2 regions of the Lysinibacillus sp. NPDC096212 genome follow, and region 1 is predicted to be linked to the other one. Evidence: predicted binding sites of a transcription regulator. Region 1 holds the regulator's gene; the other holds the start of a gene.
What was found. The regulator CtsR, encoded in region 1, represses protease genes until heat stress. The targets are predictions, from matches to a motif close to ATGGTCAATAAAGGTCAAACA.

Region 1 (16,489 bases):
GCACCAAAGCTCATTTGTTCATGATAAAGTGCGATTAAATCTGTAGCCCATGCACGTTCTTCTTCTGTTAACTCTTCTGGTAATAAACCAGCTTTTTGTAAGTGCGGTAAAGATAATGCTACCACTTCTTCTAAAGATAGTTTTTTAATGTATTGGTTATTCATCCAAGTAAGCTTTTGTTTATCAAACATAGATGGTGATTTTGAAAGACGTTTTTCATCAAAAAGTTTAATAAATTCTTCTTTTGAGAAAATTTCTTCTTCCCCTTCAGGAGACCAACCAAGTAATGCGAAGAAGTTAAACATCGCTTCAGGTAGGTAGCCTAAATCTTTATATTGCGTGACGAATTGAATAATTGATTCGTCACGTTTTGATAATTTTTTGCGGTTTTCATTAATGATTAATGTCATATGACCAAAGCGTGGATATTCCCAGCCAAATGCATCAAAAATCATCATTTGTTTTGGTGTATTCGATAAATGCTCTTCACCACGGAATACATGTGAAATTTCCATAAAGTGATCATCTAGCACTACCGCGTAGTTATACGTTGGGATACCGTTTGCTTTAACAAGAACCCAATCACCAATATCTTTTGACTCAAATGCTACTTGTCCACGTACTAAATCTTCAAATTCATATGTTACATTTTCAGGTACGCGCATACGAATTGTATATTGTTCACCAGCAGCTTCTTTAGCCGCAACTTCCTCTGCTGATAAATGACGACAAGTGCCATCATAAGTTGGAGCTGCAACACCTCGTGCTTTTTGTTCTTCACGAGACGCTTCTAATTTCTCAGAAGAACAGAAGCATTTGTAAGCTAAACCTTGTTCTAGTAGCTTTTCAGCGTGCTCTTTATAAATATCAAGACGCTCCATTTGGCGATAAGGTGCATATGGTCCACCAATATCGATCGACTCATCATACTCAATGCCTAACCATTTTAAATTATCTAGCTGAGATGCTTCTCCGCCCTCTACATTACGCTCAATATCTGTATCCTCAATACGTACGATGAATTTACCGTCATGATGTTTTGCATATAAATAGTTAAATAACGCTGTACGCGCTCCACCGATATGTAAGAAACCAGTAGGGGATGGCGCGTAACGAACACGAACTTCTTTCGCCATAATTAAAAGCCTCCTAAATTTTCGTTCAAAAAATTGACTTTGTTCATTTTACCACTCTGTTACAGGAAATAAAAGCGCTGAGAGCCTGCTTTTACTTCTTAATCAATAGGATTGTCGCCATAGCCGCAATCCCTTCCTCGCGACCTGTAAAACCTAAACGTTCAGTTGTTGTTGCTTTAACATTCACTTGAGAAGGCTCTGCATGAAGTAATTCAGCAATACGATTTTGCATTTGTTCAATATATGGTGCCATTTTCGGACGTTGTGCCATAATCGTACAATCCACATTGCCTAGAACATAACCCTTGTCCTCAACAATCTTCCAAATATGCTCTAATAATTTTGCTGAATCAGCATCTTTGAACGCGGGATCTGTGTCTGGGAAATGACGACCGATATCTCCCTCACCAATAGCCCCTAACGCTGCATCTGTTACAGTGTGTAATAAAACATCTGCATCCGAATGCCCTACTAACCCTTTTTCATGAGGAATTGTTATACCACCAATAATTAATGGACGCCCTTCTTCAAATGCATGCACGTCAAATCCTTGTCCCACTCGAAACATATGATTTTGAGACTGTCTAATAAGATAAATAAAATCCACCACATGAAGCCTATTTACTTCAAAAAATATGCAGACTTAAAAAGCGTCTATTCAGCTCATAAGGCAGTCTCATTCACCTTCTTTCACTTTTATATTTACTCTATATTATACCCTCACATTTTAACATATTTCCTAGGAAATGAGTGTCTCGACTAAGTTATATACTATTGGACTCTCATTTCCCTCGTATTTTTTGTTATGCTTGCATTAATCTAATACGAATACGATAAGGCGGGACTGACATGAACATCAATACTTTTGAAAAGCAATTTAAAAAAGTAATTATACAGCGTGGACACGATTATTATGTAAAAAATCATGTCATTGATATTATGCAAATTGACAATAGCAATTGGCAGGCAGAGGTTGAAGGAACTGAACCGTATACTGTAGACGTCGTCATCACATCAAATGGCGATATTACATATGCGAATTGTGACTGCCCTTACGATGATGATTGCAAGCATATTGCCGCTGTGCTATACGCGATTAAGGAACAACTTAACAATCCTCCTGTACCAGTATCTAGATCATCTAAAGTCAAAAAATCAACATTACAGCAATTGCTAACAACACAAACAAAAGAAAATTTAATAAGCCTAATTCTAACAGTTGGGGAGAACTCCCCTAATTTTTTGCAAGAATTAGAAATGCGACTAATGGAGCCAACAGATATAGTAAAGGCCGCTAAAAAAATGATTGTCCAGCATCTAAAAAGCGGGCAGGAGGGGCGTAGCGGTTTTATCCCACGTCATCGGGCATCGAAAGCACTAAAAGGTGTCTACTCAACACTTCAACACGCTAAGGAGCATATTGACGAAGAGAATTATATTACAGCTATTGAGCTTAGTTTTCTGTGCCTTCAATACACATTAGAGGCACTACAATATGGTGATGATTCCGATGGTCATTTCGGTGATGCCATAAATGAAAGTCTTGAATTAATTAGTCAAGCGATTGAAGAAGGAGCTAGTCTTTGGTCAAAAGAGCAGTATGAAACAGTCTATGAACTTGTTATTCAAAAAGCAATGCAACACGAGTTAGATGGCTGGGTAGACTGTCGAATTCATTTACTCCATGCCTGTGTTCCTCTTTGTGTGGATGATGCGATTGAGGAGCAATTCAAAACCCTCATTCATTCGATGGAAAGTACATCAGATGATTGGAATGCACAATATATAAACAAAGAGTTAAATCAAGTTGAGCTTCACTTATTACAGAATAAATACAGCAGTAAGGAAGTAGAGGCATTTTTGGAGAAGCATATTGAGGACTACCATATGCGTGAACAAATTATTCAATCTGCCATTAACCGCGGTGAATATGAAAAAATATTACAATTAACAGCAGATGGGATCCAGCAAGATCAACAACTCCCAGGAATTGTGAGCATGTGGCAACGCTATGCCTTTCTAGCTCATCAGCATTTAGGGCATACAGAAGAGATGCGCGAATTAGCTTTAACGCTATTACAACAGGGTGATTATGATTTTTACAAGGAGTTCAAAGCTCTTCACTCTACTGAACAATGGCCGGAGGTTCTGGAAGAATTATTAAACAGCCTTACCAATTCACAATTATATGCAAGACTTATTGTAGAGGAACAGCAATCTAAACGTATTCTAGACTATTGCAAAGAATACCCAACACGAATAGAGGACTATTATCAATTCATTAAAGAGCAGTACTATGAAGAAGTTTGTGCACTCTTTATTGACGCCGTCACTATCGATGCTCAATCTTCCGCTAATCGAAAAAATTATAAAGATGTCTGTCGTTCTATCAATATTATGCGTAAGGCTGGCTATACCGTAGAAGCTGAACGGTTGATTACTGATTTACTGCAAACTTACCCAAAGCGCCCTGCTTTTATAGAGGAATTAAAGAGTATTATGAAATAGTGGATTTTCTCTGCAAAAAGAGTTTCTTAACAGCTTTACATTTTGAGGAATTGAAGCATTTAAGAACATAGCTGAAAGAAGTTAAAATAAAATCCCATAAGAAGTTATAGTGCTACTTCTTTACGGGATTTTGTATAGCTGCTCTAGCCGCTACCATTTTAATTTACCTAATATATCTCACTTCAACTATTCTCATACAAAGCACGTTTACGCAATATCGCTTCACCGAAAACTAGATCCTCTTGCGTTGTCATCTTTACGTTCTCGTAGCTGCTTTCTACAATATGCACCTCATGTCCGAGACGTTCAACAAGCATTGCTTCATCGGTTCCAAGGAAGCCTACCTTCTCAGCGACATCCTCCGCCTCGACAATCAAATCAAATTGAAATGCTTGTGGCGTTTGAATCATCCATAAGCTTTCTCGATCAATTGTCTCTTCAATAATACCATTGCGTACTTTTTTCATTGTATCCTTCGCACGAACTCCCGCAATCGCAGCGCCAAATCCATGCGCACTTTGTACAAGATTCGCAATAATATCATGCGTAATAAATGGACGCGCAGCATCATGCACAAGCACAATATCAACCTGCTTCATTTCTTTCATGCACGAATGGACGGAATGCTGTCGCTCTGCACCACCATCAGGTAAACCTTTAACTTTAGTAATTCCATACCTCTCTAGCATTTCTTGAATAAATACACGCTCTTCAGGCTTCACTGCAAGCCAAATACCTGTACACTGGCTATCCTGTTCAAATACCTCCAGCGTGTGTATGAGGATCGGTTTTTCTAAAAGATTTAAAAACAACTTATTTTGCCCTGCACCCATTCGCTTTCCGCTTCCCGCAGCAGGCAACACTACTTCATATTGCACATTTCCCACTTCCTAGTCATCCTTTGGTTTAGCAAAAATCATACGACCTGCTGATGTTTGAAGAACACTTGTTACGGTTACTGTAATTGCCTGTCCTATATAGCTACGTCCACCTTCAACAACGATCATTGTGCCGTCATCTAAATAGGCAACCCCTTGATTATGCTCTTTGCCATCTTTAATGACCATCACTTGCATATCCTCACCTGGAATTACGACAGGCTTTACTGCATTTGCTAAATCATTGATGTTCAGCACTTTAACGTGGTGGAGCTCACAAACTTTGTTCAGGTTAAAGTCGTTCGTCACAATTTGTGTATCGTGCCCCATTTTCTTTGCAAGGCGTACTAGTTTTAAGTCAACCTCTTGCACATCCTCAAAGTCCTCTTCCGAAATCTGTACCTTCGTCATACGTTCATCTTGTAATTTCTTCAAAATATCTAAGCCGCGACGACCTCTTGTACGCTTTAATGTATCCGAAGAATCAGCAATATGCTGAAGCTCAGTAAGGACAAATTGAGGTACAACTAGAGTACCTTCTATAAAGCCTGTTTCAGAAATATCTGCAATACGACCATCAATAATAACACTAGTATCTAACAGTTTATAGCTGCCTCGTACTTCTTGAGGCTCTACACCTTCCGCTAATTTTTTCTTCGTATTATTACCACGTAACGTAAATAGCTGGATTAATTCATCTCGCTTTTTAAAGCCTACACGGAACCCTAAATAGCCAAGCACAAATGACAGTATAACTGGTAAAACCTTTGTAAATTTCGGTAAATCCATACTATCAATTGCAAAGCCTAAAAAATAAGCAACGATTAGCCCGATAATAAGTCCCAGTGTACCAAATAATAAATCTCCAACAGGTACTTTAAATAGCACCTCTTCCATCCAACTAATAAGCCTTACGAAATAATCCGAAAAGGCAAACGATAGTGTAAACAGTAAAAGCGCTCCTAAAGCTACTGATACGTAGGGATTATCAAGCCAAGGATTAGATGATAAATGAAGCAATTCGTATAATGGCGGTAAGAAAACAAGGCCTAATGCTCCTCCAATCAGTAAAAAAGCAATTTGAACAAATTTTTTCATAAACTGTCACCTCCCATTTTTAATATATAATTATACATAGTTTACTGTAGAAAATCTTTTATGAACCCACCAAAGCATCATTATATCTCTTCTTTTGAACAATCATTTCGATTCTAATGAAAGAGGAAACCAATTACCGAAATCCTTCACACTCAAATTAGAAATGCTTAAGCATCTGCTGGGCATTAAAGGAGCCTTTTCACAGACGTTATCTTAGACGCCGTTTCCCCTCTTAGAGTTTCCTACCTTCTATCTCTGAATTACAAAAGTTTGCAAATCAATTATGCCTCGGCATAATTGCGTCCGGAATCGGCTTTGTGCATTCACAAAGAACTCCTTGCCGATTTCCGTGACATCCGCCTTAGGCTTTAATTTATTTCAGCGGGTGTTTGTACACCCGCTGAAATAAATTAAAAGTGCATGTCAGAACATTGTCCAACATGCACAAGCTTCTTTATAGCTCTCTAAAGCAAGCAGTCAATGCATCCTTTATCGTTTCCACACCAACTACCTCAATACCTTGCGGGAAATCCCATCCACCGATATTCGAAGCCGGTATGAAGACCCGTTTAAATCCGAGCTTTGCTGCCTCAATCACACGTTGTTCAATACGAGATACACGACGCACCTCGCCTGTCAAACCTACTTCCCCAATCAAGCAGTCCGTTGCTCTGACAGCTTGATCCTTAAAACTTGAAACGATGCTTGTTAACACAGCTAAATCAATTGCAGGTTCATCAAGCTTCACGCCGCCAGCAACTTTAATATATGCATCCTGAGCCTGTAGCATGAGGCCCATTCTCTTTTCAAGAACGGCCATAAGCAGTTGTACACGGTTTTGATCGACACCTGTTGCCATTCGTTTCGGATAATTAAAGCTTGTTGGTGTTACAAGTGACTGAATTTCAACTAGAATTGGCCGTGTACCTTCCATTGAGGCTACGATTGTTGACCCTGCCGCTCCCTGTGAACGCTCCTGTAAGAACAACTCAGACGGGTTTAACACTTCCTTTAAGCCCCCCTGGAGCATTTCAAAGATAGCAATTTCATTCGTAGAGCCAAAACGGTTTTTTTGACTGCGTAAAATACGGTGATTATGATGGCGTTCTCCTTCAAAATACAATACTGTATCAACCATATGCTCCAAAATACGTGGTCCTGCAATTTGTCCCTCTTTTGTTACATGTCCAACTAAGAAAATTGCAATTCCTTTCGTTTTTGCAATCCGCATAAGTTCTGCTGTACATTCACGCACTTGTGATACACTACCAGGTGCACTCGTTACTTCCGGATGAAAAACAGTTTGAATAGAATCGACAATAACAAACTTTGGCTGCACATCGTCAATGGTCTGATTTAAAAACTCTAAATTCGTCTCAGAATAGATATACAGCTCTTGTGATACCACTCCTAAACGTTCTGCACGTAGCTTTGTTTGACGGATGGATTCCTCACCAGAAATATAGAGCACACGATGCCCTTTATTCGATAGCAATGCAGATACTTGTAATAACAACGTCGACTTCCCAATCCCAGGATCTCCCCCAATTAACACAAGAGAACCCGGCACGATGCCTCCACCTAACACTCGGTTAAGCTCACCCATTTCTGTTGCAACTCGTGATTCCTCAGCAGCTTCAATCTGCATAATAGGGAGAGCCTTTTGGGTAACCGTAGCAGAATGTTGGAATGCCCCACGTGGCCCTTTCGCGACGACCTCCACCTCTTCAACCATCTTATTCCATTCCCCACACCCTGGACATCTTCCCATCCATTTTGCAGATTCATAGCCACAGCTTGAGCATACAAATTTTGTTTTTTTCTTTGCCAAATTGCATCCACCTCGAATATTTGTTCTTATATTTATTATTGTACATAAAAAAAGACAGCTTGGCACTTAAAGCCTCGCTGTCCTTTTTAAATAAACATTTAACGGGCAGAGGGGAGATGGAGAAGCCCCCCACAGATGAAGATTATTTAGAAGTAGAAACTTCCTCTTTTTTCTTCACAACAAACTCATCATTTACGTAATCAATGATAACTTGGTTGCCCTTCTCTACATTGCCTTTCAGCAGTTCTTCCGATAATCGGTCTTCTACTTGTTTTTGCAATGAACGACGTAGTGGACGAGCACCGTATTGAGGATCGTAGCCTTCCTCAGCAATTTTCTCGAGTGCCGAATCCGTTAACTCTAACGAAATGTCTTGCTCTTTTAGACGTTTTGTTAAAGCATTCGCCATCATTGCTACGATTTCTTTTAAATGTTCTTTTTCTAGTGAGTGGAAGACAATCATTTCATCGATACGGTTTAAGAACTCTGGACGGAATGCTTTTTTCAATTCCTCAAGCATTGTACCCTTCATATCTTTATACTTCGTATCAGTACTACCTACATTGAAACCAAGGTTTTTACGATATTTTAAAGCATCTGCACCAACGTTTGATGTCATAATAACAACTGTATTGCGGAAATCTACTACTCGACCTTTAGAATCTGTTAAACGGCCATCTTCAAGTACTTGAAGTAAGATATTGAAAACATCTGGATGAGCCTTCTCAATTTCATCTAGTAATACTACTGAATACGGTTTACGACGAACCTTTTCTGTTAGTTGACCGCCATCATCAAAGCCTACATAGCCTGGAGGTGAACCAACTAAACGTGAAGTCGAATGTTTTTCCATGTACTCAGACATATCAACGCGAATCATTGCGTCCTCATCACCAAACATAACCTCAGCTAGTGCTCTAGCAAGCTCTGTTTTACCAACCCCTGTAGGGCCTAAGAAAATAAATGAGCCAATTGGTCGTTTCGGATCTTTCAAACCAGCTCTTGCACGACGTATTGCGCGAGAAATTGCCTCTACCGCTTCTCCTTGACCTACAACTCGTTTGTGTAACTCTTCTTCAAGTTGTAATAACTTAGAAGATTCTTCTGAAGCAATTTTTGAAACTGGAATTCCAGTCCACATAGATACTACCGCTGCTACATCATCTACTGTAACTTTTGACTCAGCTTTACCCTGTTCTTCCTTCCAATTTTTTCTCGTAGTTTCAATTTCATCTTTTAGCTTTTGCTCTGTATCTCTTAATGACGCTGCTTTTTCAAATTCTTGACCTGAGACAGCAGCATTCTTTTCAGAGCGCACATTTTCAAGCTTATCTTCAAGTGCCTTTAAGTTTGGTGGCACTGCGAATGAACGTAAGCGTACTTTAGAACCCGCTTCATCGATTAAGTCAATCGCCTTATCTGGTAAGAAACGATCAGAAATATATCGATCACTCATTTTTGCTGCCGCTTCAATTGCTTCATCTGTGATTTTCACACGGTGATGTGCTTCATAACGATCACGTAAACCTTGAATAATTTGAATCGCTTCTTCTACAGTTGGCTCATCAACTTGAATTGGTTGGAAACGACGCTCTAATGCCGCATCCTTCTCAATATATTTGCGATACTCATCTAAAGTTGTTGCACCAATACATTGAAGCTCGCCACGGGCTAAAGATGGTTTTAAAATATTCGACGCATCAATGGCACCTTCCGCACCACCTGCACCGATTAATGTATGCAATTCATCGATGAATAAAATAACATTTCCTGCTTGGCGAATTTCATCCATTACTTTTTTCAAGCGATCCTCGAATTCACCACGATATTTTGTTCCAGCAACAACTGTCCCCATATCAAGTGTCATAACACGTTTATCACGGAGAATTTCTGGCACTTCATTATTAATGATTTGCTGTGCTAAGCCTTCAGCAATAGCTGTTTTACCAACACCTGGCTCCCCAATTAATACAGGGTTATTTTTTGTACGACGTGACAGAACCTCAATAACACGTGTAATTTCTTTGCTTCGACCAATGACTGGATCTAAAGTGCCTTCACGAGCAATTTGCGTTAAATCACGCGCAAGGCTATCTAATGTTGGCGTATTGGCAGCCTGTGCAGCTTGTTGACCAGATTGAGCATTATCGTTATTGCCTAATAACAATAGCACTTGCTGACGAGCCTTATTCAATCCGACACCAGCATTATTTAATACACGGGCCGCTATACCTTCACCTTCACGAATAAGCGCTAATAGTAAATGCTCTGTGCCGATATAGGAATGACCTAATTTACGTGATTCATCAACAGATAGTTCTATTACCTTTTTAGCTCGAGGTGTGTAGTGGACAATCGGACCAACATCCTCTTTACCTTTCCCTACAAGCTCTTCAATACCTGCTTCAATCATTTGAGGACTAATATCAATGGCTTCTAATGCTTTTGCAGCAATACCGCCACCTTCACGGATAAGGCCTAATAGAATATGCTCTGTTCCAATTGATTCGTGTTTCCAATGAATTGCCTCTTCTTGTGCAAGCTGTAATACTTTTTGCGCGCGTTGTGTAAAACGATTAAACATCAAATGAATCCTCTCCTTTTCCCCGAATAATAGGCTTACTCATATTTTCTCGAGATAGTGCCTCACGAAGCATTTCCGCTCGTACGCGATCTCGCTCAGTAGGTGGCAAAACGTCACCTGCGTAATTCTGTAAAAATCCAGGTTGCATACTAACTACACATTCGTTTAATTTAGTCGCTTTAATACCTTCAATTAACTGTAAATCTACCCCTAAACGAACATTAGATAAACAGGTAGCAGCCTCCTCACTCGTTAAAATTCGAGCATGAGTTAATGTCCCTAAAGCACGGTATACACGGTCTTCTAAGGCAAGCTCTGCTTTTTCCATTAACTTACCTCTTGCATGCCGTTCTTTTTGAATTATTTTTTCAGCGACACTTTGGATATCGGCTAAAATATCATCCTCTGTTTTTCCTAGTGTAATCTGATTTGACACTTGGTAAACATTCCCTATATTTTCGCTACCCTCCCCATATATTCCTCTTACGGTCATTCCTAATCGTGTCATTGCATTAATGATTTGATTCATCTGACCCGTAAGTGTAAGGGCCGGCAGGTGCATCATGACAGATGCTCGTAAACCAGTACCAATATTTGTTGGACAACTTGTTAAATAACCAAATGTATCTCGAAATGCGTAAGGCAATGCTTTCTCTAGGGTACGATCAATTTTATTAGCTTGCTCGTATGCCTTTTGAAGTTGAAAACTCGCTGTCATACATTGAATGCGTAAATGGTCTTCTTCGTTCACCATAATGCTAGTTGATTCGTCATCAGATAAGAGCATGGAGCCAACTCGCTCTTTTTTTACAAGCTGAGGACTAATCAAGTGCTTTTCCACAAGTATTTGACGCTGTAAAGACGTTAAGTCTTTAATAGCAAAATATGAATAATTTTCTCGAAGTTCTGTACTATCCTTAATTGCATGTGTAACTGCCTGTTCCACCTGTAATGCTTCATCCTCTGTAAAGGCTAATGGAAAACGATAACCATCTAAATTTCGCGCAAGGCGGATGCGTGTACTTATGACAATATCTGAATAATCGTCCTCTACACTCATCCATATTGGTGTAGCACGCTCTAAAAACGACTCAATCATCACGACACATCACCACCTTCAAATTGTAGCTGTTTCTCAAGTTCCTTCGCTTCATCACGAAGCTTTGCTGCATCTTCAAATTGTTCTTCATCTACAGCAATTTTCATACGTTTACGAATATCTTCAATTTGCTTTTTGATGACATGAACATTGTTTCGAGCACCGGGCATTTTCCCTATATGTTGAGGGCCAGCCTGAATACGGTTAAAGAGCTTCGGCAAATGCTCGCTAAAGGTGTCATAGCAGCTAGGGCATCCAAATTTACCTTCTTTTAAAAATTGTTTATAGGTAAATCCACATTGTGGGCAAGTTTGCGGTTGTGGTGGTGCCTGCTGTTTTTCACCCACTTGTTGTTGCTGCCATGTAGGGGAGCCAAACCAATTAGATAATAGCTGTTGAATAGATACTGGCTCTTGCTTAAATTCAGCATGAAATGGATGGAACTGCGAGGCGCAGACGTCACAATAATGATGCTCCACTTTTTGGCCACTTTGAACTTGTGTTACGGTAACTGTCGCATTACGCTGCTTGCAATGTTCGCATATCATTTCCATCACCTCTTTTATTTTTGCTGTTCATATTTAATCGTTGTTAGCATCGCTCGTAAAATTTTTGCTCGAATGTTATCCCGTAACGGGAGTTGCAAATCGATAGTTGAGCGATCAACTGCTGCTAACATTATTTTCGCTTCTCGCTTTGAAATTACCTGCTCATCAATTAGTCGATACACTAAATCTTCTGCCATTATTTGCGATGCCCCACCTTCTATTTGCCTGAGGACATCATCGATTAAATCAATTTGTGAATTCGCGCGGACACGTAAAATTCGAATGTATCCACCACCACCACGTTTGCTTTCAACAAGGTAACCTCGTTCGGCAGTAAATCTTGTATTGATTACATAATTTATTTGTGAGGGCACGCATTGAAATTTATCTGCGATTTCACTACGTTTTATTTCAATATGCCCTTCTCCACCTAATTCAAGTACTTGCTTTAAGTAGCCTTCTATGATGTCTGATATATTACGCATTTTAGGAATACACCTCGCTTACTCCACTGACTTTGACTATCTTTGACTTTCTTTGAGTATATTATACAAAACGCTTGAAAATAATTGCAATTAATTCGCACATAGAAAAATTAAAGTGCCCTGTCCTTAGTTATAAGATACCCGTTTCAGCAATAGAAAAAACGCAAGCATATGCAACTAGCATATACTTGCGTCTATAAAAATTATACCCATCGACCAACAATTGGATAACGCCAAGGCTCATCAGATAAAGCCTTCACAATACCAATAATTGGCGCAATAAAATACATAATACCAAATACAATCAAGAACGGTATCCCAATGAGTAGGACGCTGAAAATACCCGAAATTGTAAGTAACACTATCATCACAACTTGGAACAATAAAGCTTGCACAGAGAGACTCTTTACCTCTTCATCCGAGCCAATTAAGAAAAATATAATTGGTACTAACCATGGCGCAAAAAACGCACTTGCGTGTATGATTACCTTAGACCATTTAGTTTCCATTTATATCAACCCTTCCATTTGATTTTTTATTTTATGTACTACTATTTACGGACCTACTCCTTAAATAGTTTCAAATATAAATTGGATTTTAAAAATTTTTTTGAAAGGCATGTGATACCCGATGGAATTTAATAACAAACTTGCAAACGAATACGAAAAAGGTATTCGTCGCACGCTCCCAAGCTATGATGCAATGCTACGTTTGACACAAACCTTTTACCAATCTGCGTTACATGAAAAAGCTGAATTTTTAGTAGTTGGCTCCGGAAGCGGCAATGAAATTTTACAGCTCGCTGAGAAAAGACCTCATTGGTCATTTGTTGGCTTAGATCCGTCAGAATCGATGCTGCAAATAGCTAGTGAACGTTTAAAATCTCTACCTAATAATATTTCTTTATATCAAGGAACTATACTGGACACTCAGCTACCTACAGAGAAGTTTGATGCAGCAAGCTGTTTATTAGTGCTTCATTTCATACAAGATGATCAAGAGAAGCTTGCAACATTAAAAGAAATAGCGAATAATTTAAAGCCCGGTGCTCCATTTGTCCTCGTCTCAAAATACGGGCAACCTGGTTCCATAGAAACTGAGCTACAATTTGATCTATGGCGTGCTTATTGGCTACAACATACAAAGCTATCACCATCAGACGTAGCGGAAATGGAGAAATCCATACGTTCTCTTTCATTTATGCGTGAAGAGGACATTTTATCACTATTACAGCAGGCAGGCTTTACAAAACCATCTAGGTTCTTTGCTACGACTTTATTTGGTGGTTGGATATGTTATAAAGAAAGTTTCTTTTGAAGATATATACACCTGTTAGGATAGAATGAACAGGATTGAGGTGAATGCTGTGATACGCACAATTGGAATTACAAAAGATCAAAAGCTTATAAAGGATTTTCCGCTTGAAGATATATACAAAAACGAATTTGAATGGTACTGGGTCGACTTTAATTGTCCGACCGATGAGGAAGAACTACTGTTAGATACATTTTTCCACTTTCATCCACTCGCTATAGAAGATTGTTTAATGCGTTTACAGCGGCCAAAGCTCGATTTTTATGATGATTTCCATTTCTTTGTTATCCAAAGAGTTAACGAAGAATTAACAGCTGAGGAAGTAAACATTTTTGTTTCTAATAAATTTATTGTCACATTTCATAAAAACGGAGCTCCGGAAATAGATCGAGTACAAATGATGTTAGAAAAACAGCCAAAGAATTGGGAACGCGGCACAGTATATTTAACATACCAGGTAATCGATAAAATCGTTGATAGCTATTTCCCGCTTGTCTATAAGATTGAGGATCATTTAAATGCACTAGAAGATGAGCTTACTTATCAAAGTAACCCCAATGCTATGAAAGTTGTGTTTGAATTCCGTAGTGATTTGCTTGATCTACGACGCACCATTTTACCAATGCGCGATCTATTATATCGTATCCTTAACTCTTACCGATTTTCACTAAAGAAATCAGAGCGAGCTTATTTCGGAGATATTTACGATCATCTACTTAAACTCACCGAAATGATCGAATCCAACCGTGAGCTCACGGCGGATATGCGTGATAGTTATATGGCGATGAGCTCTAGTCGCATGAATGGCATCATGATGACCTTAACAATTGTTTCAACAATCTTTATTCCTCTGACATTTATTGCTGGTGTTTATGGAATGAATTTTGACTATATGCCAGAGCTACACGGGAAATTTAGCTACTTTATTGTACTCGGAATTATGATTCTTATCGTTTTATTTATGTTGGGAGTCTTTAAACTTAAAGGATGGTTCGGTTTATTTAAATCTTAAAATGATAGTTTATTGCTAATAACTCCTTTGGGACCAACATCACAGATCGAAGCCAAGCAATCAGCCAGCTATTCTTTTGTCGACAAGCTAAAGGCACCTTAGAGATTTTTCTAAGGTGCCTTTTTACTGTCAGTAAGGGCCACGATCATCAATTTTATCTTCGCCTTGCTGTGGAAATAAAAAGTAAGCGAGTACCCCAGATACTAATGTTGCACAGACAGTAATTAATAGTTGATCTAAGTCTGGTACTTCAGCATAGTAGTTTCGTAACATGTAAACCGATCCAATTGCTACAATTACCATAACCGGAATAACAAATTTGAAACGTTTCTTTTCCATGTAATACCTCCCCAAAACTATTGTTACGTTCAACCTAAACAGTTCGTATTTTACAGGTTTCCTATTTCAAATTCAATTTACCTATTACCTTTTTAATAGTCTATTTCATGTCTTTTAATCGACAGTCATCTATAATACCTATAAAAAAATAAAGAAATAAAGTAAAATTTTAACCAAATTTACTACAAAAAATAGTAGAATAGACTAAATACCATATATTTCGAAAAATTAACAGACTAAGCAATTCGATTTTTTATATACTTACTATGCATTTATAAAGAATGGAGCAAACGACAATGAGTTGGTTTACAAAAAAGAACGATTCTAGCTACTCAATTACATTAGCACCTGAAAATTATAAGCACAATGTACAATTGGATGTATCAAATCATCCAAGACTTCTAAAACAGTTGCAGCTTTTAGATTTAACAATTGAGGATTTAGCCATCATTAAACAACTACAGCCTTTAGCTAAGGATTTAGTTCCTGAAATGGTGGATCAATTTTATGCAGCCATTAGTTTGAGCCAAGATTTGTTAGATATTATAAACAGAACGTCACAAATCGATCGTTTAAAAGTTACTTTACATAAGCACTTGAGTGACATTTTTGAAAGTCATATTAATGACTCTTATATTGATGAACGGAAGGCAATCGCCGAAGTCCATGTTCGAATTGGTCTACAATCGAAGTGGTATATCGCCTCATTCCAGTCATTAACAACGACATTTACACGCTTTACAAATGAGTTAGATTTATCGAAACATGATGCCATACGTGCTATCAATGCCTTCTGCAAAATCATTAACTTCGAGCAGCAGCTTGTAATCGAAGCCTATGAAAAAGAAGAGGAACGCATTCGAGCAGCAGCTGATGACACAAAACATGCACTTGTTACGACCATTCAAAAAACGGCAGAGGAACTCAATGGGATTAGTGAAGAAACAGCAGCTTCTTTATTAGTCATTTCTTCTCAAACGGACGATATCGCAGTAGCTACTAAGCAAGGCTTAACCTTCGTTGCTGATACACAGGAAAAATCCAGACGCGGACAGCAGCAGCTACAAGATCAAAATGATTTAATACAGGTTATTTTGCAAAGTGTAAACAGTCTCGAAGTTACGATGAACCAGTTACGCACATCTTCTCAAAAAATATCAGAGATTGTAGGGCTAGTTACAGGGATTGCCGATCAAACTAACTTATTAGCATTGAACGCTTCTATCGAGGCAGCTCGTGCAGGTGAGCATGGTAAAGGTTTTGCTGTTGTAGCAGAGGAAGTCCGGAAGCTTGCAGAAGAAACAAAAAATGCTGTACAAAATGTTTCTCATCTCATTAAAGAAACAGAAAGTAATATTACAACAATGTCGAATTCAGTTATTAACGTTGATCAAAAGATTCAACATAGCGTAGATACTCAAAACAGTTTATCTAAATCATTTAATGATATCGCCGATGCTGTTTCTGGAATTCAACAGCAGTATGTAAATACATCAAGAGATATTTCAGCAATCTCTAACCTGATTACTGAACTGTCACAAGGAGCTACACTAGTCTCTTCTTCTTCCGATTCACTTATTAATGTGGTAAATGAGTTAAAAATGTAAGCACGAAAAAGGGAAATTGACAGTATTCGTCAATTTCCCTTTTCACTGTT
Region 2 (16,489 bases), on a different contig from region 1:
AATCTACAGCGGCAGGAGGAGCCTGAATATTACTTTTCAGTACCTTCTAAGCAAAAAATGACGACTATTGCGCCCCGTCCAACCTTTTTACAGGACAAACAGATGACAGGTGCAGAAATAGGAACAGCTGTCCATACGGTCATGCAGCATGTACCTCAAAACGGCTTTACGGATGTACAGGAGGTTAAGGAGTTTGTCGCTCATTTAGTGGCAAGGCAGCTTCTGACCGAGGCTGAGGGCAAGGTTGTTCCATGGAAAAAAATATATAATTTCTTTACAACAGATATTGGACAACGCTTTAAAAAAGCAAAAACAATCCGAAGAGAACTGCCATTTACGATTAGTAGGGTAGATGAAGACGGCGACGCTCAAATTGTACAAGGGATTATTGATTGCTTATTTGAGGATGAGAATGGTGAATGGATTTTGCTTGATTATAAGACAGATCGTATCCAATCGCATTTTGCAGAGGAACCAGCGCTAACGAAGGAACTTTTAGACCGATATGGTGTTCAGCTCAGAGTTTATAGTGAGGCGATAGAATCTATCCTTCAAATCAAAGTGAGTGATAAAGTTCTATATTTATTCGATATTGAACGGGCTTTACATGCATAAGTGAACGAGGTGAAAACAGGGCTATCTGATATAGTTTCATAATAAGGGAATGAATTTAGAGAGCCTTGTTTTCGCCATATACATAGAGGAGGCTATTTTGTGGAGTTAAAACCGACAATGTTGCAGGAACGCATCGCAACATTAGATATTTTACGTGGTATTAGCTTACTAGGTATTTTACTCGTTAATATGTTTGCCTTTTATTTGCCAATGCCATATATTGATTTGGCATCATGGTTTACAACACCGTCAGATATGGTGTGGCAGCAAAATTTAGATATTTATGTACAAAGTAGCTTTTATCCACTGTTTGCCATGTTATTTGGCTATGGACTCGCTATGCAATGGCAGAAAGCACAAAGCCGTGAACAAAATTTTTATGCGATAGGACTGCGAAGACTTTCTGTATTGTTTGTATTTGGTTTAATACATGCTGTGCTCATTTGGTGGGGCGACATTTTAATGATGTATGCATTTTGTGGCATTTTTTTATTGCTTTTACTACGTCTACATCCTATTTGGTTATTGTCAATCGGTATTATGATTAACGGTGTTATGCAAGTTTTTATGTTATTTATTGTAGGGTATATTAATTTTAATACGAAAATTGATGAGTATTTAGATATCACTTCGGTAGAGCAGGCGATAACTGCTTACGGAACGGGTAGTTGGATGGATGCATTTATGCAACGTTTAACCGATTTATCTGTTCAGGCGGGAATCGGCATGTGGTTTGTGGTATTATTTACAATTTTACCATTTATGTTAATTGGTGCTGCGGCTTCTAAATGGCGTTTAGTGGAACGAGCGAAGGAGCTAAAATGGCTTTGGCTGGCATTAGCAATAGCTGGATTAGCAGTTGGTATTTTCATCAAGAGCTTACCGATTATGTTTACACGTACGTATTTATTAGACTACATGAAAGTTTACATAGGTGGTCCAATTTTAGCAGTAGGCTACATTGGGCTCATCGTTTTACTTTGTTTATTTCCAACTGTATCAAAGTTGCTTAGTCCTTTTGCCAAAATGGGACGCATGTCGCTAACGATGTACATACTTCAATCGATCATTGGAACATGTTTATTTTATCAATTCGGATTTGGCTGGTATGGAAAAGTGAGCGTCGCAACAGGCGTGTTAATAGCAGTCAGTATTATTATTATCCAAATGATTGTGGCAGAAATTTGGCTAGCGAAATGGCAACAAGGTCCGCTAGAGGCTTTATGGCGCAAGTTAACGTATAAAGAGAAAACTAAAGTAAGTTAATTGTATTCAGCGTGTCGGCAACATATAGTTAATGAATACGTCTTGTATAATAAGAATAATTAATCGTGACTTGGCTCATTATTAAAAGTTGGGATAGCATTTGTTAAAACGTATGTTATGTATATAAGTTGATTGTAGTGGAGGATGGGCGACTCCTTGGGGATCAGCGTCACAGATGAGACCCTGGAGCGATCAACGCGAGTGAAGCGGCTCATCGGACGCCCCCAGGAAAGCGCCCATCCGGAACGGAAATCAACCCACGTTATGGTGATGAGCCCACGATTTAATAGGAATAAAAATAGTTATCGCAAAAGTAAGGCAATTCCTATAATATTGTTGTATCATGTAGAAAAAAGAAGGAGCTCTGAAAATCATGAAAATTTTATCATTTAAATTAGGTGGACATGTAAGCTTTGGACCAAAAGTAAAAAAAGAAGAAGCGGTATGGGATGTACTCGCTATTCAAAATGAACTTCAAGTTCTCCCTTCTTTTTCAAGTTCAATTGTAGATGGCATTGCTCTAGGCTTTGATTTTGTTGAACAGATTCGTAAATTAGTAGAAGCCGCTGAAAAATCAGATCGCGCTAATAGCTTCAAACGTGAATTTACAGCGATCGAGTGGTTATCACCGATTCCACGTACACCAAAAAACATTATGTGTATTGGGAAAAACTATGATGAACATGCTAAAGAAATGGGAGCAGAGGCAGCTCCAACAGACTTAATGGTATTTACAAAATCTCCGACTGCTATTGCTGCTGATGGCCAAACAATATCTATCCATGCCGATCTTTCATCTAAAATGGATTATGAAGGCGAATTAGCTGTTGTCATTGGTAAACGCGGTAAAAATATTCCGAAAAACTTAGCATACGATTATGTATTTGGTTACACGATTGCCAATGATATAACAGCGCGTGATTTACAAGAAAAACATAAGCAATTCTTCATAGGAAAAAGCTTGGAAGGAACTTGTCCACTTGGACCTTACCTTGTAACAAAAGATGAAATTCCGAATCCACAAGATTTAACAGTGGTAACAAAAGTGAATGATGAAGTACGCCAAAACGGCTCAACAAAAGATATGATGTTCACTGTAGAATCATTAGTATCGATTTTATCTCAGCATGTAACATTAGAGCCAGGTGATGTTATTTTAACGGGTACTCCAGCGGGTGTTGGTAAAGGCTTGAATCCGCCACAATTTTTAAAAGCTGGGGATACTGTGAAAGTGTCCATTCAAGGCATCGGTACTTTAGTGAATCATTTTGAATAATTTTTTCAAATCCGCGTGAGTTTACCTCCGCGGATTTTTAACTTCTTTCAGTAGATTCCGGACACAATTATGCAGAGGCATAATTGATGTATATTATATGAACACTATTGTAATGTTTGAAACCCTTTCCATCACATGGTAGGATAGAGTTTGATAGAAAAAAGAATATGAGGTGGGGACAATAATGGATTTCTTAACTAGCCGAACGGATGCGCATATTACTACTTGGGTAGTTGCAATCGTAATCTTTTTAATTGCAGCATTAATGGGCAAGCAGTCAAAAGGCTTACATATGACATTACGTTTATTCTACATTTTAATTATTATTACTGGTGGGGCACTATTCTTTAAATACCAAGCTGGAGATCCAATGCTATATGGTCTTAAATTCTTAGGCGGTATTTTAGTCATTGGTATGATGGAAATGGTATTAGTTCGTCAAAAGAAAAATAAACCAACTGGCCTGTTTTGGATTTTATTTGCAGTATTCTTATTCATTACATTATTTTTAGGCTTCAAACTGCCAATGGGAATAAATTTCTTGGCATAATTATTTTGAAAAGTCGTGAAGATTTCGCTTCACGGCTTTTATTTTTGGGGGGAAGTTAAATCGCTCAGGTAGCTTGAAAAACTGCTCGGGTAAGCCGGAGAAGTGATCAGGTAGGTCGGAAAACTGCTCAGGTATGCCAGAAAAGTGAACGGGTAAGCCGAAGAAGTGATCAGGTAGCCCAGAAAAGTGATCGGGTAAGCCGAAGAAGTGATCAGGTAAGCTGAAGAAATGCTCAGGTCCCCAAAAAAATGCTTGGCTCCCCCGACCAAGCCCCAAATGAATTGATTAGGAGAAGTTGACACCTTTTTGTCGTAATTAATTTTGCATTTTCGGAAAATATTTTTAAATGATAGCGACGTGACTATTTTATTTGGTAAAATGACGATGGATTGGTTTGAAAGAGAGGGAATAATAGTGAAATTCAAGAAGTGGATAAGTGCGACAGCTGCATCGCTTTTACTAGCAACTACATTAGTGAGTGCTACACCAGTTGCACATGCTGATGAAGCAACGACAAGAACGATTGCAGAAGAAAGCATCTATGATTTACTCGTTGACCGTTTCTTTAATGGTTCGGGCACTAACGATTTTGATACAAATACGCAAGACCCTACTAAGTTTGCAGGTGGCGATTTTGCAGGTTTACAGGATAAACTAAAATTTATCGGAGAGATGGGCTTTACAATTGTTTCGATTGGCCCTGTTTTTGCCACTGAAAAATATGATGGATCGATGCCGACGAGCTACTCTACAATTGAGCGTCATTTTGGGACATCTGAGGAGTTCCAAAGCGTCATTGAGACCTATAAAGCTAAAAATGTATCGATCATGGTTGATTTCCCGCTAAACAATGTAAGTCCGAATCATGAGTGGGCAAAAGATCCAGCGAAAAAGGATTGGATTACTTCAACAAATAATGGACAAGTACAATGGGACTTAAAAAACAAAGATGTACAAGAAGCACTTATTAAATCTGCAACAGATTTTGTCTCTACATATGATGTTGGTGGGGTGCGTTTAACAAATATTGCTGGTGCCGATACAGGATTTATCAATGCAGTGATTAAGGCATTAAAAGATTCGAAAAAATCGCTCTATGTGATTTCTAATGAAGAAAGTGATGCAAACTTTGATGCAAGCATTTCACCGGCTACAGCTGATATTTACCGTAATATATTTAAAAATGTTGATATGGATTCTTCTAAGTTGATGGACCCATTAAAAGGTGAAAAGCCAACTCAAATTATGGTGGATTCGCTAGAAACACGTCGTTTTACATTTGATTCTGCAGCTGAAAATATGTTCCCACCAACGCGTTTGAAAATGGCTATGGGTGCTTTATTTATGATGCCAGGGATTCCAGTTGTGCAATATGGTACAGAAATTGCGATGAACGGGGAAACAAAGCCAGATACGCACCAAATTTTCAACTTTAAAACAGATGATGAGTTAATCGAATATATTAAAAATGTTCAATCGTTACGTAATAAATCTGAGACATTACGAAATGGTGATTTTGAAGTTATTACAAATGAAAATGGCCTACTTGTATTTACACGAACATCTGATAAAGAGAAATGGGTCATCATGGTTAACAACACTAGTAAAACACAACGCGTTGATTTAACACCTGCTCAGCTTGGGGAAGGTAAAATGCTAAATGGTATTATACATGAAGAAAAAGTTCGTATTAATGAAAAAGATGTGTATCCGGTTATTTTAAATCGTGAAATGGTAGAGATTTATCAAGTTAGAGATGATGAAGGATTAAATGTACCTTATATGGTAGCACTAGGATTAGTATGGGTTATATTCATAGGATTTGTAGTTGTTATTATTAGACGAGGTAAAGTACGTCGTAAGGAGCAAGATGTTCAATAATAAAGGGGCTTAATCCCTCATTGATTTTACAGGCAGTTAATACAAGATAAAATGATAACCCCCTTCAACACTTTTAAGTGCGGAGGGGGTTTTTGTTAAGCTTGATAGCTTTTATTCGTAAAGAAGATGGCAATTGTACCTGGTCCAACGTGTGAGCCGATTGCTGAGCCAATCATTGTTACTTGAATGGCTTTTGGCGAAAATCTTTTTTGGATAGAAGCCTTTACTTCGTTGGCAAAGTCCACATCATCACTATGACTAATACCAATAATTTTCTCAGAAAAATCATCGCCGCGTTCTTGCATTAAATCTAACATGCGAGTGATGGCTTTTTTGCGTCCGCGAGATTTTTCAATCGGCACAAGTTTACCGTCCTCTACATTTAAAATTGGTTTAATGCTTAGGAGCCCTCCAAGAAATGCGCTTGCCTTTGATACACGCCCACCTTTAGCAAGGTAATCTAAATCCTCAACTGTAAATAAGTGTTCCATTTGTGGGGTAAGAGCTGTGATTTTTGCTTCGATTTCTTCCAATGAAGCACCTGTATTTCGAAGTCGAACCGCTTCTTCGACTACTAGACCAAAACCAAGTGAAGCACATTTAGAATCGATGATCGCTAATTTAAGGGAGGGATATTGCTCCTGCACTTGATTGCGAATCATGACTGCCGTATTATAGGTGCCTGATAATTCCGATGAAAAGGCAATATAGATCCCTTCCTCTTCATTCTTTGCTAGATTTTCGAAATGGTTGAGAAAAATCTCTGGTGATACTTGGGATGTTTTTGGGCGAGCTCCTTGACGAATAGCATCGTAAATTTCTTTGGAATCAATTGAAATGACATCATCATATTCATTATTGTTCAATTGCACTCGTAGTGGAAGAAGTTCAACATTGTTTTCTTCATAGTAAAACTTTGGTAAATCACATCCACTATCAGTAAAAATTTTCATCATTTGTCCCCCTAATTTAATATTCTATATGAGAAGTTTTCAAATACCTATACTACATAACAGGTGAACAAGTGTCGAGCTTTCACTTTCCACTTTATGTTTCTCTAAACTATTTCTAATGAAATATTATATAGATATATTATCATATCGAGTTTCAGTATAATTGCAACCCAGGATTTTTAACTTTATTCAATAAGTACCTATCGAATAAAGAGTACTTCTGAATAAAGTTAAAATGAAAAAATGACTCATTACCATAACGTGGTTGATTTCCGTTCCGACTGGGCGCTTTGACGTGACAGCAACAGCACCGATGTTGGTCACGAAGGCGTTATCATAGGACGTGATGGTTTTAGCCTTCGTTCCTCTGTTGCTAATCCCCAAGGAGTCGCCCAATCTCCACTCCAATCAACTTGGTATACGTTTCAACAGGTGTCATCCACAATTTTTGGTGATGATCCAGAAAATGGGGTATCACTACTTAACTAGGTTAATTTCAAGCGATCGATGAGTATTTTAGCAATGCCATCGTCATTATTGGTTGTGGTAATTTCATTAGCAATATTTTTTAAAGTAGGAATGCCATTGCCCATTGCTACACCGATGCCGGCGTAATCGATCATTTCTAAATCGTTATCTTCATCACCGAATGCAATAATACGCTCGCGTGGAATACCTAAATCTTTTGCTACATGAGCGATTCCCACTGCTTTATTTAAGCCACGGCGAACAATCTCAATAATGTGAAGTGGAGCACCCCAGCGACGATGTTCAATGACCTCTGCATGAACAGCCTGTAAATGATCACGGATAATCGTGGAATTTACTTCATTCGCTTGAATCAGTAAACTAGTTGGGTTATCAAGTAAATGGGTATAGAGGTCTCCAAGAGTAATTTTTGGATTCCCCATATTAAAAATGTTTAATATCCGTTCATTCTCTGTATGCACATAAATATCGTCCTTAACTTCTGCAATGATATTTTCGTATTGATAGCTATTGATGGAATCAACGACATCATGCACTACGCCTAAATCAATAGGAGTATGCTTAGTCTGCCAAGCAGCATTTTTCGGGTGGTGGACGTAAGCACCATTAAAATTCACGATGGGCGTTGTAAGGCCAAGTTCGTGATAGTATATATCACTCGCACGATAAGGACGACCTGTAGCAATCATCACTTGATGACCTTGTTCCTTTGCCTGCAATAATGTTTTTTTAGTTTTGGCTGAAATTTGTTGTTGGTCCGTTAATAACGTACCATCTAAGTCTAAAACGATTAAATGCGGTTTCATAGCTCATTGCCCCTTTCCTATAATTTGAATAGTATCTCTTTGTAAACCATACGTCAAAATTTTGTCACATAGAGAAAAGTTTGCTAACATAAAGATAGACAAAAGTTGGGAGTGACAAAGATGATTGTTGAAAAAGAATTGTGGGGAGATATTCCTTTATTACATATACATACAGAAAATATGAATGAAAAAACCCCAGTAGTTATTTTTTTACATGGTTTTATGAGCGCAAAAGAACATAACTTACATTATGCATACCAATTAGTAGGCAACGGGGTGCGTGTCCTATTACCAGATGCAAAATTACATGGCGACCGTAGTGAAGGACTATCTGAGATGAAAATGAGCTTACATTTTTGGGATATTGTTTTAAATTCTATTCATGAAGTTGAACAATTATATAATGAATTAAAGAATAAAAAATTATTAGTGGATGATAAAATTGGCGTTGCTGGTACATCGATGGGTGGAATTGTAACATCAGGCTGTTTAAAGCGTTATGACTGGATTAAAACAGCAGCAGTATGCATGGGTGCACCAGGGTTTCTTAAATTAGCGGAGTATCAATTACAGCAATTCGCTAAAAGCGGTGTGAATTGGCCAATGTCAGAAGAAGAAGTACAACAAACGAATGAACTTCTTGCTAAATATGATGTCAGCCTAACACCAGAAAAATTCGCAGGACGACCTGTGTTATTTTGGCATGGGGAATTAGATAAAACCGTTCCTTTTAATGAAACGTATAATTTTTATTTAACTTTACGCAATTATTATGAAACAAATCCAGAAGACTTAAAGTTCTTAGCTAATAAAAGAGCGGGCCATGCTGTGTCACGAGATGGTATGTTAGCAGCAACTGAATGGCTTGCACAGCATTTGGCATAATAAGATGCATCTGCTATGATTAAGTTAACACTGTGACGGAAGGAGAAATACAGATGGATCAAGATATGAAAGACAGCATGTTCGGTGCATTAGAAAATGTAATTGACCCTGAGCTTGGTATTGATATCGTCAACTTAGGTTTAGTATATGATGTAGAGTTAGATGAAGAAGGTGTAGCAACCGTTACAATGACGCTAACGTCTATGGGCTGCCCAATGGGACCTGTTATTGTTGATCAAGTGAACACAGCTTTAGGTGAGCTTCCTGAGGTGAAAAGTACAAATGTCAACATTGTATGGAATCCACCTTGGTCAAAAGATAGAATGTCACGCTATGCCAAAATGGCATTAGGTGTACGCTAAGTCCACTTAAAGCACGATAAAAAATCCCCGCTTATAACACATAAGCGGGGATTTTTTCTGTTTTTGAAATACAAAATAGTTAAAGTAATCTTTGTGACTGTGGCGTGCTTTAAATGAAGAAGATTTCTGTTCCAAGCTACTCATCATAAAACAACAGAAGAAACTTATAATAATGACGCTATTGTATATCTGGTGTTGCTGACGCTTTACTATCTGAAATACAACAATTGTTGCTGTCGCTTCGCTTTCGCACAGACAAAACATTGTTGCTAAAGTTTTTTGTTGTATCACTATGAATTTTAGTAACATGCAAGAAGATACACGCTATGTGATGTGGTTGATTGGAGTGGAGGCTGGGCGACTCCTCGGGGATCAGCGTCACAGATGAGACCCTGCAGCGCAGCGAAGCGGCTCATCGGACGCCCCCAGGAAAGCGCCCAGTCGGAACGGAAATCAACCCCTCGCTTTGCAGAAGAGTCTTACTTTATTTCTTTACATAATAGAACACAAAATCCCCACTTATAACTCATAAGCGGGGATTTTGCATGTTGCTATTAATCAATACGACATATTTGTAACGGACAATTTTCACAGGCGATTTCATCCTTTAAAAATTGTAAATCGTGAATGGTAATATAACCTTTTTCGAAGGATATGATATTTTGCTTCTTTAAGTCATTAAGCATGCGATTAATCATTTCTCGACTCGTCGCACATAAATTAGCGATTTCTGTATTTGTTAATGGGAGATCAATATAAATAGTGTCATTTTCTAAAGGCTTACCATAAGTATTTGAAAGGCGGATAAGTGTTGAAAATAAAGCGCCCTTTTTACCATTTAAAACTAAATCGCGCAAACGACTTTGATGTTTTAAATTTTCTGTTTGCAACCACTTCATATATTCCACCATTAAATTAGGTTGTTCCACTAGTAAAAGTTCCAATGATTCACGGCTTAGTACATATAAACTAGAGGGTTCTAAAACTTTAGCAGTCATAGAATTATACGTAAGGTTACAAAATAATGAGCTTTCTCCAATAATACTGTCTGGACCACAAATACGAATGGTTAATTCTTTCCCATTCTCTGTTTCCTGACTAATCGAGATTGCTCCTGTTTTTATATAATAAATTTCTTTCGCACGTTCGCCCTCTAAAAAAATTTTACTATCCTTATTCACTTTAATAAAAACACCGTGTTTTTGAAAAAGATCGTGAAATTTTTCTTGTATATTATCCATAATAGTCATATCTTCAACACATCTCTTTCTTTTTACGTAAAAATTGTTTAATTATTACAAAATAAGGTGAACAATTTACTAAATCTAAGAAATATACTTTTATTATAACGTAATTTTCCAGTTATAAGTGAAGAAATTTTAGGACTATTTCTTTGCTATGATTTGTCGTGTGTTGTAAAATAAAGTTAGTCAAAAAAGGTCAAACATTTTTAATGAAACAGAATGGCGAACGGGATTCCGCTTAACATTATTGAAAAGGAGTGCTAAATATGCAATTTCAACAAACAAATGACAAAAAACCATTAGAACAATTTGGACGTAATTTAATTGAAGAAGTAAAAAACGGTAAAATGGACCCGGTAATCGGCCGTGATGAAGAAATTCGGAATGTTATTCGGATTTTAACACGTAAAACGAAAAATAATCCTGTCTTAATAGGTGAGCCTGGGGTTGGTAAAACAGCTATTGTAGAAGGATTAGCCCAACGTATCGTAAAGGGCGATGTGCCTGAGGGGTTAAAGGATTGCATACTGTATGAGTTAGATATGAGTGCCTTAATAGCAGGTGCTAGTTATCGAGGACAATTTGAAGAGCGCTTAAAGGGTGTTTTAAAAGAGGTAAAAGACTCAGAGGGGCGCATTATTTTATTTATAGATGAAATTCATACGATTGTTGGCGCTGGTAAAACGGAAGGTGCGATGGACGCTGGGAATATGCTAAAGCCAATGCTTGCACGAGGTGAGCTACATTGTATCGGAGCTACAACATTAGATGAATACCGTATGTATATTGAAAAAGATCCTGCTTTAGAGCGTCGTTTCCAACAAGTGCTTGTACGTGAGCCATCTATTGAAGATACAGTTTCCATTTTACGAGGCTTGAAAGAGCGCTTTGAGTTACATCATGCAGTACGCATTCATGACCGTGCGATTGTAGCGGCAGCAGAGCTTTCAGATCGCTATATTACAGAGCGTTTCCTGCCAGATAAGGCCATCGATTTAATCGATGAAGCATGTGCGATGATTCGAACAGAAATTGATTCCATGCCACAGGAATTGGATGCAGTAAAACGCCGTATTATGCAACTTGAAATTGAGGAACAAGCACTACGTAAAGAAAAGGACGAGGCAAGCAAAAAGCGACTAGAGCAACTCAGTGATGAATTAACAAAGCTGAAAGAATCTTCTGAGGGTATGCTTAAACAATGGGAAACCGAAAAAGGGGCGTTACATGGCATTCAGAAAAAACGTGAAAAACTAGATAAATACCGTCGTGACTTAGATGAAGCAGAAAGTAAATATGATTTAAATAAAGCAGCCGAACTACGTCATGGGAAAATTCCTACGCTTGAAAAGGAAATTCAAGAGATGGAAAAACAATTAGAGAATGGTACGGAATCACGTATTTTACGTGAAGAGGTAACAGCTGATGAAATCGCATCTATCGTCTCACGCTGGACAGGGATACCAGTGACGAAATTAGTAGAAGGTGAGCGTGAAAAATTATTGCGCTTAAAAGATACATTGCATGAGCGTGTAGTCGGACAAGATAATGCTGTACAACTTGTTACAGAAGCGGTATGGCGTGCTCGAGCTGGTATTAAAGACCCGCATCGACCAATTGGTAGCTTTTTATTCCTAGGGCCAACAGGTGTTGGTAAAACAGAGCTTGCGAAGGCACTAGCGGCACAGCTGTTTGATTCTGAGGATCATTTTATTCGCATTGATATGAGTGAATATATGGAGAAGCATAGTGTATCACGTCTTGTAGGGGCACCTCCAGGCTATATTGGTTATGAAGAAGGTGGACAATTAACAGAAGCTGTTCGCCGAAATCCATATTCAGTAGTATTATTAGATGAAATTGAAAAAGCTCACCCTGATGTTGCAAATATTTTACTGCAAATTTTAGATGATGGACGCATTACGGATAGCCAAGGTCGTATGGTCAACTTTACGAACACAGTGGTTATTTTAACTTCTAACATTGGCTCAAACTATTTAATGGAAGCAAAAGAAGAAGATGTAGCAGTTGAGGATTTAGTGATGGCTGCACTTCGTCAACACTTTAAACCAGAGCTGTTAAATCGAATGGATGATATCATTATGTTCCATGCACTATCGGCTGAGCACTTCACAGCGATTGCTTGGAAATATGTCGAACAGCTTATCAAACGAGTTGCAGAGCAAGAAATTACTTTACAAGTAGAACAAAATGTAATTGACTGGGTTGTAGAACAAGGAGCAGATGCTCAGTTTGGCGCTAGACCACTAAAACGCTTCGTGCAACGTTATATTGAAACTGCGGTTGCAAAAGAATTGCTTCGTGGTGAAGTATTACCAGGAGAAACATTGCACATTAGAATGCATGATGGCCAATGCATCGTTGAAAAATAACAAAAAAACCTGTTCCGCATTGAGCGAAACAGGTTTTTTCTAGTTGAATTAATGATTGTCTGCAGCTTCTGGAGTTGACTCGTTTGGAATAACTGCACCGATGATGAAAACAAGAATTGTAAATACAACTGATGTGACAACAGCAGTTTGGAAATCAAAATCTGCACCAAGTACAGCGCTTACTACGTAGTTTACCATTGAAACTAGTAGGAATGACCATATGAATGTTACGATATATTGCATTAATTTCACCTCAACCGAACTTTTTTATATCATTATCATATCATAACATAAATCGAAAAAAAAAGAACCTTTTCTGTGAAACATGGCGAATTTGTAACAACGATAATCATCAATTGAGAACATTTTAGATGGCAAAATATTCGATTGGTTCATATCTATTTTCGATTTCCTGCTGTTCTATTATTCAAACCAATGTTGTAGTTCTAAGTTATTTCATACCGAGGTGGCTTATTTTGGTCATCTGTGATGCGTTGGTCATTATTAATTTGAAACTTTTCTACGTACCATTCGTATTATAACTAGACAATTCTAATTTTATAGAACTGAATAAAGGGAGAAATGAATTTTTTGAACCATTGAATGAAACAATTACTTTTTGTGATTTACTTGATTACCATTGCGGATGCGTATTACTCAACGTTGTTTATTGAATCAAAAACACCACCGCAACACCAGACGATTAAAGCGTCAGCCATTACGTTGGCACAACTACGGTAGCAAACCTAACAAAAAGAAACGTACAACACGTCGTTTGAAACCTTCTGTGTTGCAACCCATCAAGCGATTTCTTCAGAGCACTAAGTGTTCAAAAGAAAACGTGATCCTTAACGACCTATTAGAGAATAGTTTGGACGTACGCAGATTCATGCGAGCCACCTTTCATCTTTTTACGATATCGACTTTTACGATGTTGATAATAGCAATTGTTAGACTAAAGCTGCAGATCTATTTGCAGCTTTTTTCATTAACCACCATTATTAAATTTTTCAGCCTCACTTATCCTCAAAAATACGCTTTTTCCTGCATCAGTTCTAAAAGTTGTAGATGACATTTGTTAAATCGTATGGCATGTATATAAGCTGATTGGAGACCATTGATACTACTAGTTTTAAGACGTTAAATTTAATTCATCTTGCACCTCTCCTTCATTATGAGTTATAATTATGACCAGTTACTAATAATTGATAGTAAGAAAGCAGAGGGGTTGCTAAATGAACGCTGGTATTATAGGAATTGGCAAATACGTTCCGGAGAAGGTCGTTACAAATTTTGATTTAGAAAAAATGATGGACACTTCGGATGAATGGATTCGAACACGCACGGGGATTGAAGAACGTCGTTTTGCCGCAGATGATCAGGATACGTCAGATTTAGCAGTAGCTGCTGCTAAGGAGGCTATTGCAAAAGCAGGTATTACGCCAGAGGAAATAGGCTTAATCCTTGTTGCAACTGTAACACAAGATCAAAACTTTCCAAGTGTAGCATGTATGGTTCAGGAGCAAATCGGAGCAGTCAATGCAGCTGCGATGGATCAAGCGGCTGCTTGTGCAGGATTTATATATAGTTTAGTGACAGCAAAGCAATTTGTAGAATCAAATGCTTATAAATATGTCTTAGTAGTAGGTGTTGAAAAGCTGTCGAAAGTACTTGATTGGGAAGATCGCAATACTGCTGTATTATTCGGTGACGGTGCAAGTGCAGCGATTGTTGGTCCAGTATCAGAAGGTAGAGGTATTTTATCATTTGAGCTTGGAGCTGACGGCACAGGTGGAAAGAACTTGTATTTAACACAGCAAGATACAATCGCTATGAATGGCCGTGAAGTATTTAAGTTTGCCGTTCGTCAAATGGGTGAATCTGCAGTAAACGTTTTAGAAAAAGTAGGTTTAACAAAAGAAGACGTAGATTTTTTAGTGCCGCATCAGGCGAATATTCGAATTATGGAATCAGCTCGTGAGCGTTTAGAGCTACCACCGGAAAAAATGTCAAAAACGATTCACAAATATGGGAATACGTCGGCAGCATCTATTGGTATTTCCTTGGTAGATGAGCTTGAAGCAGGTAAGATAAAAGATGATGATTTATTAGTACTTGTTGGATTTGGTGGTGGCTTAACATGGGGCGCCGTTACAATAAGATGGGGAAAATAAAAACGAAAAATGCTTGAGGGGAGTAAGACAATGAGTAAACGACGAGTAGTAATTACAGGAATTGGCGCAGTTACACCACTAGGAAATAGCATCGAAGAAACATGGACTAACATTAAAGCTGGAAAATCTGGCGTTGGCGAGTTAACACGTTTAAATAAAGATCTTTTCGCAGCGAAAATTGCTGCTGAAATAAAAGATTTTAATATAGAAAAGTATATCGAACGTAAAGAAGCCCGTAAAATGGATCGTTTTACACAGTATGCCTTAGCAGCGTCTATCATGGCGATGGAAGATGCACAATTAACAATCGATGAAGAACTAGCACCACGAGCAGGTGTCTGGATTGGCTCTGGAATCGGTGGGATGGAAACATATGAACAACAGTTTTTAACTTTCCAAGAGCGTGGAGCAAGACGTGTAAGTCCATTCTTTATTCCAATGATGATTCCAGATATGGCTTCAGGCCAAGTATCGATTCACTTTGGAGCAAAGGGTATTAACTCTTGTTCAGTAACTGCTTGTGCTTCAGGTACAAACTCCATTGGGGATGCTTTTAAAGTAATTGAGCGTGGCGATGCAGATGTTATGATTTCTGGTGGTGCAGAGTCGCCGATCGTTACGATGGCAGTAGCAGGCTTCTGCGCAAATACTGCATTATCTTTAAATACAGATCCGGAAACAGCTTGCCGTCCATTCGATAAGAATCGCGATGGTTTCATCATCGGTGAAGGTGCGGGTATTGTTATTTTGGAAGAGTATGAGCACGCAAAAGCCCGCGGTGCAAAAATCTATGCAGAAGTTCTTGGCTACGGTGCAACAGGGGATGCGCATCATATTACAGCTCCAGCTCCAGAAGGAGAAGGTGCTTCTCGTGCAATGATGCAAGCTTTAACTGATGGTGGCGTAGAAGCTTCTCAAGTAGACTATATTAACGCACATGGAACAAGCACACCATATAATGATTTATTTGAAACACAGGCAGTAAAAACAGTCTTTGGTGAACATGCCTATAAGCTTGCGATGAGTTCTACAAAATCAATGACAGGTCACTTATTAGGTGCAGCTGGTGGTGTTGAAGCTATTTTCACAGCGCTAGCACTGAAAGAAGGCATTTTACCACCGACAATTAATTTAACAGATCCAGATCCAGATTGTGATTTAGATTATGTACCGAATGAAGCTCGAAAAGCAGAGATTCAATATGCTATGAGTAATTCACTTGGGTTTGGTGGACACAACGCTAGTCTACTATTCAAAAAAATCGAGGAATAATAAAGTAAAACTTTAATCAGTGGGTTTCATCTCCCACTGATTTTTATAGTTCACCATTCGGGCTTTTACAGGCAGTTAATTAAGGTGTCATCATATTAAATAAAGTAAGGCTTTTCCGCAAAACGAGGGGTTGATTTCCGTTCCGACTGGGCGCTTTGTTGCTGTCGCTTCGCTTTCGCACAGAGCAAAGCTTCCTGGGGGCGTCCGATGAGCCGCTTCACTCGCGGTGCTCGCTCCAGGGTCTCATCTGTGACGCTGATCCCCAAGGAGTCGCCCAGTCTCCACTCCAATCAACCGCTCTGCAGCAAAACGTCTTTATATGC

Region 2: the regulator CtsR is predicted to act here: its motif matches at 10,510-10,530, upstream of ACIQ7T_RS20140 (ATP-dependent Clp protease ATP-binding subunit).

What each region holds. Positions count from the first base shown of each region.
Region 1 is NZ_JBIWFQ010000007.1:122,887-139,375, reverse strand. Features, by position in the region: gene gltX (glutamate--tRNA ligase) at 1-1,136, opposite strand, end outside; gene ispF (2-C-methyl-D-erythritol 2,4-cyclodiphosphate synthase) at 1,228-1,704, opposite strand; gene ACIQ7T_RS09570 (SWIM zinc finger family protein) at 1,986-3,644, shown strand; gene ispD (2-C-methyl-D-erythritol 4-phosphate cytidylyltransferase) at 3,827-4,522, opposite strand; gene ACIQ7T_RS09560 (PIN/TRAM domain-containing protein) at 4,535-5,620, opposite strand; gene radA (DNA repair protein RadA) at 6,075-7,451, opposite strand; gene ACIQ7T_RS09550 (ATP-dependent Clp protease ATP-binding subunit) at 7,594-10,038, opposite strand; gene mcsB (protein-arginine kinase McsB) at 10,028-11,137, opposite strand; gene ACIQ7T_RS09540 (UvrB/UvrC motif-containing protein) at 11,134-11,682, opposite strand; gene ACIQ7T_RS09535 (CtsR family transcriptional regulator) at 11,697-12,167, opposite strand; gene ACIQ7T_RS09530 (magnetosome magnetite crystal formation protein family) at 12,371-12,676, opposite strand; gene ACIQ7T_RS09525 (class I SAM-dependent methyltransferase) at 12,798-13,484, shown strand; gene corA (magnesium/cobalt transporter CorA) at 13,534-14,493, shown strand; gene ACIQ7T_RS09515 (hypothetical protein) at 14,623-14,832, opposite strand; gene ACIQ7T_RS09510 (protoglobin domain-containing protein) at 15,129-16,439, shown strand; gene ACIQ7T_RS09505 (acyl-CoA thioesterase) at 16,488-16,489, opposite strand, start outside.
Region 2 is NZ_JBIWFQ010000024.1:13,248-29,736, forward strand. Features, by position in the region: gene addA (helicase-exonuclease AddAB subunit AddA) at 1-615, shown strand, start outside; gene ACIQ7T_RS20095 (DUF418 domain-containing protein) at 715-1,881, shown strand; gene ACIQ7T_RS20100 (fumarylacetoacetate hydrolase family protein) at 2,255-3,157, shown strand; gene ACIQ7T_RS20105 (YisL family protein) at 3,342-3,707, shown strand; gene ACIQ7T_RS20110 (alpha-amylase family glycosyl hydrolase) at 4,122-5,588, shown strand; gene ACIQ7T_RS20115 (DegV family protein) at 5,684-6,541, opposite strand; gene ACIQ7T_RS20120 (Cof-type HAD-IIB family hydrolase) at 7,027-7,836, opposite strand; gene ACIQ7T_RS20125 (prolyl oligopeptidase family serine peptidase) at 7,957-8,721, shown strand; gene ACIQ7T_RS20130 (metal-sulfur cluster assembly factor) at 8,775-9,083, shown strand; gene ACIQ7T_RS20135 (Crp/Fnr family transcriptional regulator) at 9,638-10,324, opposite strand; gene ACIQ7T_RS20140 (ATP-dependent Clp protease ATP-binding subunit) at 10,594-12,720, shown strand; gene ACIQ7T_RS20145 (YjzD family protein) at 12,769-12,963, opposite strand; gene ACIQ7T_RS20150 (beta-ketoacyl-ACP synthase III) at 13,956-14,894, shown strand; gene fabF (beta-ketoacyl-ACP synthase II) at 14,925-16,166, shown strand.